Regions from separate parts of the Paenibacillus sp. FSL H7-0350 genome, predicted to be linked through region 3. Evidence: riboswitches for the same ligand, from Rfam matches in the RefSeq annotation. Region 3 holds a riboswitch; each other region holds the start of a gene.
The links. A riboswitch is a leader RNA that binds a small molecule or an ion and turns the genes downstream of it on or off. The one in region 3 is predicted to bind cyclic di-AMP.

Region 1: another riboswitch for cyclic di-AMP. It lies ahead of NYE24_RS04390 (alpha/beta hydrolase); the one in region 3 lies ahead of NYE24_RS20660 (C40 family peptidase).
Region 2: another riboswitch for cyclic di-AMP. It lies ahead of NYE24_RS05015 (APC family permease); the one in region 3 lies ahead of NYE24_RS20660 (C40 family peptidase).

What each region holds. Positions count from the first base shown of each region.
Region 1 is NZ_CP151972.1:949,727-953,000, forward strand. It holds gene NYE24_RS04370 (Na+/H+ antiporter subunit D) at 1-537, shown strand, start outside; gene NYE24_RS04375 (Na+/H+ antiporter subunit E) at 543-1,025, shown strand; gene NYE24_RS04380 (Na(+)/H(+) antiporter subunit F1) at 1,025-1,318, shown strand; gene mnhG (monovalent cation/H(+) antiporter subunit G) at 1,308-1,667, shown strand; cyclic di-AMP (ydaO/yuaA leader) riboswitch at 1,665-1,797, shown strand; gene NYE24_RS04390 (alpha/beta hydrolase) at 1,805-2,617, shown strand; gene NYE24_RS04395 (TrkH family potassium uptake protein) at 2,697-3,274, shown strand, end outside.
Region 2 is NZ_CP151972.1:1,080,727-1,084,000, forward strand. It holds gene NYE24_RS05015 (APC family permease) at 1-1,428, opposite strand, end outside; cyclic di-AMP (ydaO/yuaA leader) riboswitch at 1,558-1,717, opposite strand; gene NYE24_RS05020 (disulfide oxidoreductase) at 1,944-2,378, opposite strand; gene NYE24_RS05025 (DsbA family protein) at 2,375-3,133, opposite strand; gene NYE24_RS05030 (ATP-binding protein) at 3,226-3,274, opposite strand, start outside.
Region 3 is NZ_CP151972.1:4,497,034-4,500,307, reverse strand. It holds gene NYE24_RS20670 (M1 family metallopeptidase) at 1-267, shown strand, start outside; gene NYE24_RS20665 (hypothetical protein) at 277-1,110, shown strand; cyclic di-AMP (ydaO/yuaA leader) riboswitch at 1,323-1,461, shown strand; gene NYE24_RS20660 (C40 family peptidase) at 1,519-1,947, shown strand; cyclic di-AMP (ydaO/yuaA leader) riboswitch at 2,335-2,477, shown strand; gene NYE24_RS20655 (C40 family peptidase) at 2,482-2,973, shown strand; gene NYE24_RS20650 (GNAT family protein) at 3,246-3,274, shown strand, end outside.

The DNA.
Region 1 (3,274 bases), 3.5 Mb from region 3:
CTTGCTGCAGGTACCGGGGATTCGCTGAACGGAGTCATCTTCTATCTGCTTCACGATATGCTGGCTAAAGGGCTCCTGTTTATACTGGGCGGATTAATCATCTCCGCAGCAGGAACAGATCGTTTGAGTGGAATGGGAGGCATGATTAAGAAATACCCGCTCCTGGGCTGGATGTTCTTTATATTGACCCTTGCTCTGGTGGGGATTCCGCCGCTGAGCGGTTTTGCCGGAAAGCTGCTGATCATCCGCGGAGCTTTGGATGCCGGTATGCTGACACTGTCTCTTATCGGTCTCGGCTCAAGCTTTATGGTGCTGTATTCCTTAATCAAGATGTTCAGGCTGGCCTTCTGGGGAAATGAACCTGAGAGAGAACTGCCTGCTGTGAACCTGAAGAGAGCTTCTGCTGTCGCCGCTGCACTGCTTGTGCTTGTCATTGCAATGGGTATTGGAGCAGATGCTCTATATGCCTATGTAGCACAGGCCGGAGAGGTTCTGGCTTCACCTGCGGAATACATTCAAGCCATACTGAAGGAGTAGATATAATGACTCTACAATTCTTGTTTAATCTGTTAGTTGCTTTATTGTGGATGGCAATCAATAATAGCAGCTCCGGCGCCACTTTTCTTATCGGGTTTCTGCTCGGCATAGGGATGCTGCTGTTATTCAGAAGATCCAAGCCCCAGGCCCGGCCATTTTATTTAAAACGTCTATGGTCCATATTGAAGCTGCTGCTGATCTTTATCCGCGAATTGACCATCTCGAACTTTGTGGTGATTTATCATATTCTTCGTCCGAAGCTGGCGATCCGCCCTGGAATATTCGCCTATGAGACAGCCTTAACCTCAGCCTGGGAAGTTACACTGTTGTCTTGTCTGATATGTCTGACTCCTGGCACGCTAACTCTCGACGTGTCAAGGGATGGGAAGACCTTATATATTCATGCTATTGACATCAAAGATGCTGAGGAAATGGTGAAGCAGATCCGGGGGAATTTCGAACAAGTGATCATGGAGGTGACCCGCTGATGGTCTCCGTACTATTAACTACCGCATTGACCATTCTGGGAATGGCCATACTCGCGTGCCTGTACCGGCTTCTGAAAGGACCTACCCGTTCGGATAGGGTGGCGGCCCTAGATACGATAGGCATTCATGTACTGGCTATGATTACTGTCATTAGTATGCTGCTGGATACCCGCAATTTTCTTGAGGTAATTCTGGTTATCGGTATTCTGACGTTTATTGGAACCACTGCACTCGCAAGGTATATCGAACGTGGGGTTGTTGTGGAAGAAGGAGGGGAACTGCATGACAGGTGAGTTGTTTAGCTCGATTCTAGTAGTGCTGGGCGCCATTTTTTGCGGCATTAGTGCCTTTGGTCTGATCCGGCTGCCCGATGTCTATCTGCGTTCACATGCGGCCACCAAAAGTGCAACGTTCGGGGTGTTATGTTTATTGGGCGGCGGCTTCCTTTACTTTTGGTTCAAAGATGGAGAGATCAGTGTCAAGCTGCTGCTGGCGATTCTTTTTGTATTCATCACTTCACCGGTCGCAGGCCATCTAAATGGCCGGGCGGCCTACCGTTCGGGCGTTCCCTTGTGGAAAAACAGCATACAAGACGATCTGCTTACCCATACGGAAAGAAGTAAGGAGCAATCTGAGAAATGATATTTGCCGCTGAATTCCTGTAAAGGAAACGGGGGAACCAAAAGTTCCGGGGTGAATCTCGAGAATATCGAGTAGGGCTACTCAGGTCCGAATCCGTCAGCTAACCCCGTAAGCGTTCATGAGAGGGGAATCCTGCAGTGCCTATTGTTGATGTCAACGGAACAACCTTGTATTATGAGATATCGGGTAGCGGTCTGCCCATCGTTTTTATCCATGATTATTCGACCTCCCACCATCTTTTTGAACCACAGGCGGAATATTTCAGTAAGCGCGCGAAAGTAATTGTCTATGATCTAAGAGGAAACGGGCTGTCGGGGAAGATGAATGTTGAGATTGGCCGGATCTTAGACACTCAAGTTGAGGATCTAAAGGCATTATTAGATAAACTGGATGTAGAAAAGATTGTAATTGTAGCCTGCTCCACTGGAGCTATACTTGCCCAGAAGTTCGCCTATCTGTTCCCTGAGCGGGTGATTACCATGATTTGGGTGGATAGTTATTTTCAAGGTGATTACTCTGCTAGTGGAAGTAAGTTGAAAGAAGCGTTGCAGTTCTGTGCCTGGATTTCTCATTATCTCCCTGCTGAAATGTTTATCAAGCCTTTACGTATCACCTATCACCGGTGGCTCTTGGCTTACCATATCTTGAGAAAAGAGCTTATGCATAAACGGACGACAGAATGGATTAAGCAACGCATGGCGTTGAAGTATTCGGACGGTTACGGGTTTGCGCTGCGGCTGCAAATTCCGGTGCTGATCGTGTCAGGTAATCACAATGAGCGGGTGTTAGAGCAAGTTAAAAAAACAGCGGCTAAGTATCCCAAAGCTCATTTAGCGATCATCGAGAATGCCATGTATCCTAGTCACCTATGTCAACCGCAATTATTTAACCGGCTTTTGCTCGATTATCTAAAGGACCAACAGTGTTTTCAACAAGAGCTACCTGGCTGATGCTCTCACTGGACACACAGCCTTGAAGGTGACGCAGCGCTGTTTATTTACGAAAAGAATCATTACAGGAGCCAGTGATATGTTTAAAAAAAGGTGCCTTTGGTTTACTCGAAAACTCAGTCTAACCTCATCAAGAATTATTCTTTTAGGTTTTGCTGTAACCATCATTCTGGGGACAATTATGTTGTCCTTACCGGTATCTTCATCCACCGGAACTAGTGTGGGATGGCTAAATGCATTGTTTACCTCAACTTCAGCTGTGTGTGTCACTGGACTGGTGGTGCTGGATACAGGAACCGACTTCTCCAACTTTGGACAAATCATTATCCTGCTCCTCATTCAAATCGGAGGATTAGGATTCATGACGTTCAGTGTTCTAATTGCCGTAATTCTGGGGAAGAAGATTGGGCTGAAGGAGCGTTTACTCATCCAACAATCTTCGAACTCCATTGAAACACAAGGGGTCGTCCGGTTATCACTAAGCATTGTGCTGATCTCATTTATCTTCGAAACTCTTGGGGCATTGTTGTTGACCGTCCGGTGGGCAAATGACCTGGGTGTTGCCAAAGCCTTATATTATGGAATTTTCCATTCCATCTCGGCCTTTAATAACGCAGGTTTTTCATTATGGTCGGATAGTCTGAGCCGGTATGTCGG
Region 2 (3,274 bases), 3.4 Mb from region 3:
GACTACGGTGCTTCCTTTGATACAAGGCTTATCGGTAGCGGGACAGATCCGCAGCTGATCGGCAATATTCATATAATGGCGGTGAATCCGGTGGAACACGATAATGACGACCGGCAGGAAGATGAAGGCCATCCACACGCTGGAGAATTTGGTGATAATGAAGATCATGGTGATCGTTAACGTGGTGAGCATCCCGACCGTATTCACGGCGAACTTGCTCTGCCAGCCTTGCGGCTTCGTTCTGTACCATTGGACCATCATTCCTAGCTGCGACAGCGTGAACGGAATGAATACCCCTACTGCATATAATGGAATGAGTCCTTCCGTATTCCCGTGAAATGCAGCTACGAGCACTGCCGACATGACGCCGAGGAAAATAATGCCGTTGGAGAAGCCAAGCCGGTCGCCGCGCACCATGAAGGCATGGGGCAGATATTTGTCTTTGGCGAACATGAACGCCAGCAGCGGGAAGGCCGAGTAAGCCGTATTGGCTGCCAGGAACAGGATAACCGCCGTAATCCCCTGAATGAAGAAGTACAGCCCGCCACGGCCGAAGGTAGACTCGGTAATCTGTGAGACCACGGTGGCCTTCTCATCGGGCATGATGCCGTACCAGTAAGCCAGCAGCGTAATGCCTGTGAACATAGCTCCGAGAATGAGGCCCATGAGCATCAGCGTTTTGGCTGCATTTTTCTCCGCCGGCGCTTTGAAGTTAGGAATGGCATTGGAGACCGCCTCTACCCCGGTTAGGGCCGAACAACCGGAGCTGAATGCCTTCAGCAGCAGGAACATACTGACATTGGAGACTGCCGTACCAATCTCAGGAACGTGTGCATGAGCCCCGCCGGTTGCATATTTGAAGATCCCTGCGATAATCAGCACGAAGATGGAGACGACGAACAGATAGACCGGGATGGCGATGAACGAAGCCGATTCGGTCACCCCGCGCAGATTAACAATCGTTAAGAGTACGATAACAGATACCGCTATGAGGACACTATGATTATGCAGATTTGGAAAAGCTGAAGTGATCGCGTCCGTCCCCGCCGAGGCGCTTACCGCCACCGTCAGAATGTAATCCACCAGCAGCGAGCCGCCAGCCAGAAGCCCAGTATGCACTCCAAGATTGGTTTTGGCTACAATATAAGCTCCTCCGCCCTGCGGATAAGCGAATATCGTCTGCCGATAGGACAGAATCAGAATAGCCAGCAAGCCCAGTACGGCTAATGCAATTGGCAAGGAGTACCAGATGGCGGTGAACCCGGCGGCCACCAGTACGATTAGAATTTGTTCTGTTCCGTAGGCTACAGACGAGAGCGCATCAGAAGACAGGACAGCCAGTGCTTTCACCTTGGATAACTTTTCATGATCGAGTTCGTTCGACTTCATCGGACGCCCGATCAATAGTCGTTTTACCTTGCTTACCATTGTAGTAACAGTTCCTCTCTTGGTTAAGTTGAAAATGGGGTTTCCCTGCGCTGTTTTCATAAGTGGATTTCATAAATGCAGGCACCAAAATAAGCATACGGAAATGATCCGCATGCCTAATGTGCATGGTCATTATCCCACTAGTGGCTTACGAGGTTAGCTGGCGGATTCGGACTGTGGTAGCCCTACGGTTACAGCCCTTGCGGCCTGCTCCGATTCACCCCTTTTGGCCTTGGCCAAAGTGTGGTTCCCCCGTTTTTCCTTCCGGAAAATTCAGCGCATATTCAACTTCTCACAAGGACTAATATTAAGCTACAATACGTCTTCCGTAAAGCGTGGAAACAAATGAAAAAAGAATGAAAAGCACTCAAAACAACCAAATTCATCATCCGGTATGTCTTGATCTTTCATTCTCTTTCATTATCCCTTTATGGCGTGATTTTACAGGGTTTTTGTATATTATTTTTCGCTAAAATTAAGGGGATTCTCTTCTCTTCCTTCTGCCCGTCAGCTTCTTACTCTGCAGTCTCCTCTTTCCGTCCTGTCCAGAGCAGAATGGAGATTAAGACAAAGGCTATAAGTGCAAGCAGAGGGATCGTAACAAATCCGAACCAATTCAGATAATCCTTGTTGCACGGTACGCCGATGGTGCAGGGAAGCACCTTGCTGAGCGCCGGAATTTTCTGCTCTGCATAATGATAAATAGAGATACAGCCGCCGATCAGACTAAGGGGAAGCACATAAGGAATGATCCGCTTGTCCGCCCGGTAGGTGGCGATCCCCAGCAAGAACAGCTGCGGGTACATGAAGATCCGCTGGAACCAGCACAGCTTGCACGGCTCGTAATGCAGGACCTCACTGAGATACAGGCTTCCCGCTACAGCCACCACACAGACGAACCAGGCCAAGTAGAGACAATTACGCCGGCAGAAGGTAGAGAAGGCTGTCATTGGGCAGCTCCCGCTGCTGCTGTAGCTGCTTGAATCTGAGCGTCAATCTCCTCCATATTGAAAGGCTCCTTCACCTTGATGCCGTTCACGAACAAGGAAGGTGTATTCGTTACGCCCGCATCCGTGCCAAGCTGAATATCCCGGTCCAGCTCCTTCGCATAGGTGCGGTCGTCAATATCCTTGCGCAGCAGGTCATAATCGACCGGCAGCCCCAGCTGCTTGGCGAGACTCACCATGAAGTCAGGCGTAGCCCACTCCTTATCTTCATTCCCCTGGTTGGCATAGATCGCATCGAAGTATTTCCAGAACGCTTCCTGGTTCTGATGATACACCGATAGCGCTGCCAGGGAGGCCGTTCTGGAATCCTTGCCGATGAAGGCCAGATTCACGAAATAGAAGGCTGCTTTATTCTGATCTACATAACCCTGAACGATCTGCGGTTTGATCACACCGGTGAACTGGGCGCAAGCCGGACATTTGAAATCGCCGAATTCCACAATTTTAACCGGAGCATCCTCCTTGCCAAGCCGCATCATTTCGCTGTAATTGAAGGCAACCGGCTTACTGTCTGTACCGGCAGGAGAAGAGTCCTTCGAAGCAAGTATGAATAAGCCTACAAAAATAATAACGACGATAGCCACCGTACTCACGATCAGAATTCTCGTTTTCTGCTTCTGCTGTTCCTGCTCTGCCCTGCGCTTCTCCTGCTTGCTCATTTGGGGAGCCATGACATTGTTCTTTTTTGTTTTGCTCAAAGAGAGTTCCTTTCCGTCCTCAGGACTGTCGTGATAAAAGAATAGTTACTTTCAAATTATATAATGTTAACTCTCTTGTTGGCAATCGCTGCTTATACGGCTTCGTTCTCCTCTGCTGACTCCCCGCCCCCTGTATCCTTG
Region 3 (3,274 bases):
TACCCTGATGTTCCCGTGAAATTCACCTTCGCAGACGGGTACACTGTGCAGCAATACTGGAATGACGAGGGTAAGGCTACCTCCTTTGAGTTAGCGTATAAAGCTCCGCTGGTCTCCGCAGAGATCGATCCGGGGCATTCCATTCTGCTGGAGAGCAGGCATCTTAATAATTTCAAAATGGCGGAGCTTGAGCCGCGCACACTCTCCCGCTGGACGCTTAGCGCATCTACTCTGCTTGAAACCCTGCTCGGAACTCTTGTCTGGTGAGGTGAAGGAATGGTGAAAAGTTCAATTGCCCGCGGTTGGATCAGCATGAAAGAACAGTTCTATATATTGATTCTGCTATTTATCTACCGGCTGTTCTGGGGTTATTTCCTGTACAAATTCATTAAAAGTGCGGTTGTCCCCGTCCTGCTACGCTACCCGGATGCGAATGCCGGCGGCAGCGGAATAGGCAGGCTGCTGTATTATATCGAGGGGCAGACTGCGCTGCGCACCGACCCCGCCGTCCAGCACTGGCTGTGGATGCTGCTGGCGCTGACAGTGCTAAGGCTGCTGCTGACTCCCTTTATCCGTGCAGGGCTGCTGCACGAGCTTCATCAGGAGCGCGACGGAGCGCGGGGACTGTTCTTTTTCCCGGGAATGAGAAAATATGGGCTGCCGGTGCTGGCGTTCAGCCTGGCCGAATGGGCACTAACCCTCCTGCCGCTCTATTGGCTGCTTCCACGCATGTACCGTCATCTGCTCAGCGGCGTTCTCGATGTTCAGCTCCTGCTCAAGCTTGTGCCCTGTGTGCTGGGCTGGCTGCTCTATCTATTCCTTGTCCGCAAGCTTCTGCTCTATATGCAATTCGGCTATACCGCAGGTACCGGCATGTTCTCCTCGCTGCTAATCTGCCTGAAGGTGTTGATGCCTTCGATCGGTATTTCCGTCATTCTGGGGGCGGGAAGCCTGGCCGTAATTCTGCTCTGTAGCGCCTCTGCTCTGTTCTATCCCGGATTGCCGGCACTTATGCTCCGCCAGGCAGCTCCGCTGCCCTCCACGCTGTTCAATATGTGGGGAATCGCTGCCCAGTACCACCTCTGGTCCAGTAAATCATTTCCACAATAATAAGCTGCTACAGCGGCATACTAAAAAGAGTCACAGCCCCTCATCAGGGAGCAGGACTCTTTTTTGCTTGAAGAGAAGGACAAAAGCATTTGCAAAAGGGTAAATCGTCTGATACAATGATGCCTGTACCACTAGTAACAAAGTTGTAATCTTTCAAACAGAATCTTCCGTATCTATTGCAATTTAATCAATGTCGATAAGTCACTGTTCTGGTGCATAAAACGCCGAATTCCCTGCACCGGGAAGTGGGGGAACCATATTTTGGGTGAATTGATCTCGCTTTAGAGGGGTCATAGGGGAACCTTCTACCGAATCCTTAAGCTAACCTCGCAGGCCCTGGAAGGAGTACATCTTTTGATTAGACAGAATTTCAAGAAAAAATGCACCGCAGCGGCGCTGGGTCTTGTGATGGTATTCACACTCGGAGCGGGCAGTGCCTTCGCAGATTCCAAAATGGATACTGTGATTTCAAAAACCATTGGAACGTCGTATAAAACCGGGGGCACAACCACCAGCGGCTTCGACTGTTCCGGATTTACCAAGTATGTGTTCAAGAATGTCGGGCTTACCTTGCCCCGTACATCCAAAGCACAGTACAAAGTTGGAACAACAATATCCAAGAGCAATCTACGCTCCGGAGATCTCGTGTTCTTCAATACTCTGGGTAACGGAGTTTCCCATGTCGGTATTTATGTTGGAAACGGGAAGTTCGCACAGTCCTCCAGTTCACGTGGTGTAACCATCAGTTCGATGAGCCAGTCTTACTGGGCCAACCGCTACGTTGGCGCCAAAAGAGTAATGAGCACAACAGCCTACCAAGCTGTCGCTTACGATTGAACTTTTGAAGCATACCCCGAATATTTCATCCTCTAACAACTAAATGTAACTTATACGAGCCCGGGATGATTATTGCCGTAATCATTTCCGGGTTTTTCCTTTTCCTTATTCTACCTTTTACCCGAATCCACAGCCTTGAAACAGCATTTTATTGCAAAAACAAAGAAAAAATCATATAAAACAACCCCGGCGCATAGATATGAGTCTTTCGAAAGGGCTATAACTCTAAAAAACAGCAAAAAAGATGGATTAATATGTTATAAGTGATTGCCAAGCGCCTTAGTCTTTGTTACAATTATCGCAGTGAGCTTTTAGTAACATTTTTGTAATTATTGAATCGCTTTTAACAAAGGTTTTGTCATGTATTGAATGAACCGCTAATCCTAATCAACAGTCGTGCCGAGTTCCCTAATGAATTAGGGAAACGGGGGAACCACTTTGGGTGAATTGACCTCCTATTCTAAGAGGGGTCATAGGGGACCTTCAACCGAACCCTTAAGCTAACCTCGTAGGCATTGGAAGGGGTATTTACTTTTGAAGAAGAAGCTAGCAGCCGCAGTACTAAGCTTGTCCATTATCTTCACAATCGGAGCAGGAAGCGCTTTCGCGGATTCCAAAATGGATAAAGTGATCGACAAAGCCATCGGAACCAAATACGTATCCGGCGGTACATCAACTAACGGGTTTGATTGCTCCGGATTTACAATGTATGTTTTTGATAAGATCGGCATTAACCTGCCCCATCAATCCGGCTCTCAGTACCAGATGGGTACTGACGTGTCCCTTGACGAGATGAGACCAGGCGATCTTGTATTCTTCAATACAAGCGGTAAGGGCATATCCCATGTAGGTATCTATGTTGGTGACGGCGAATTCGCCCATGCCTCTTCCTCACGCGGTGTAACCATCAGTTCGCTGAGTGACAGCTATTACGTCAACCGCTACGTTGGCGCCAAACGAATCATGAGTACAGATGCCTACAAGACTGTAGCTTCGGATTCCCAAGACAACGATGATGTACAATAATTCTTTGTAACCTACGCTCTTTTCCAAGATTTTTGCCGAAATCTTGGAGAAGGGCTTTTTTTTGTCTATAAAATTACTTACCCGTCTCTATATTTGTAAAACACCGATTCTGTACTTTCAGAAAATAATTATTGGCGTTTGTCAAGTTTCTGCATTTCCGCAAGGAATTTGCGTCGAAACTGGCTGTTTTTGTATATAATTAATAGAAGAACAAGTGGAAACGGCTTTTCCGTCCTTTAAAAGCAGTTTCGGCTGGAAGGAGGCCTCCCGTAATGATTAGCTCCCCGTTAACCTTTTATGT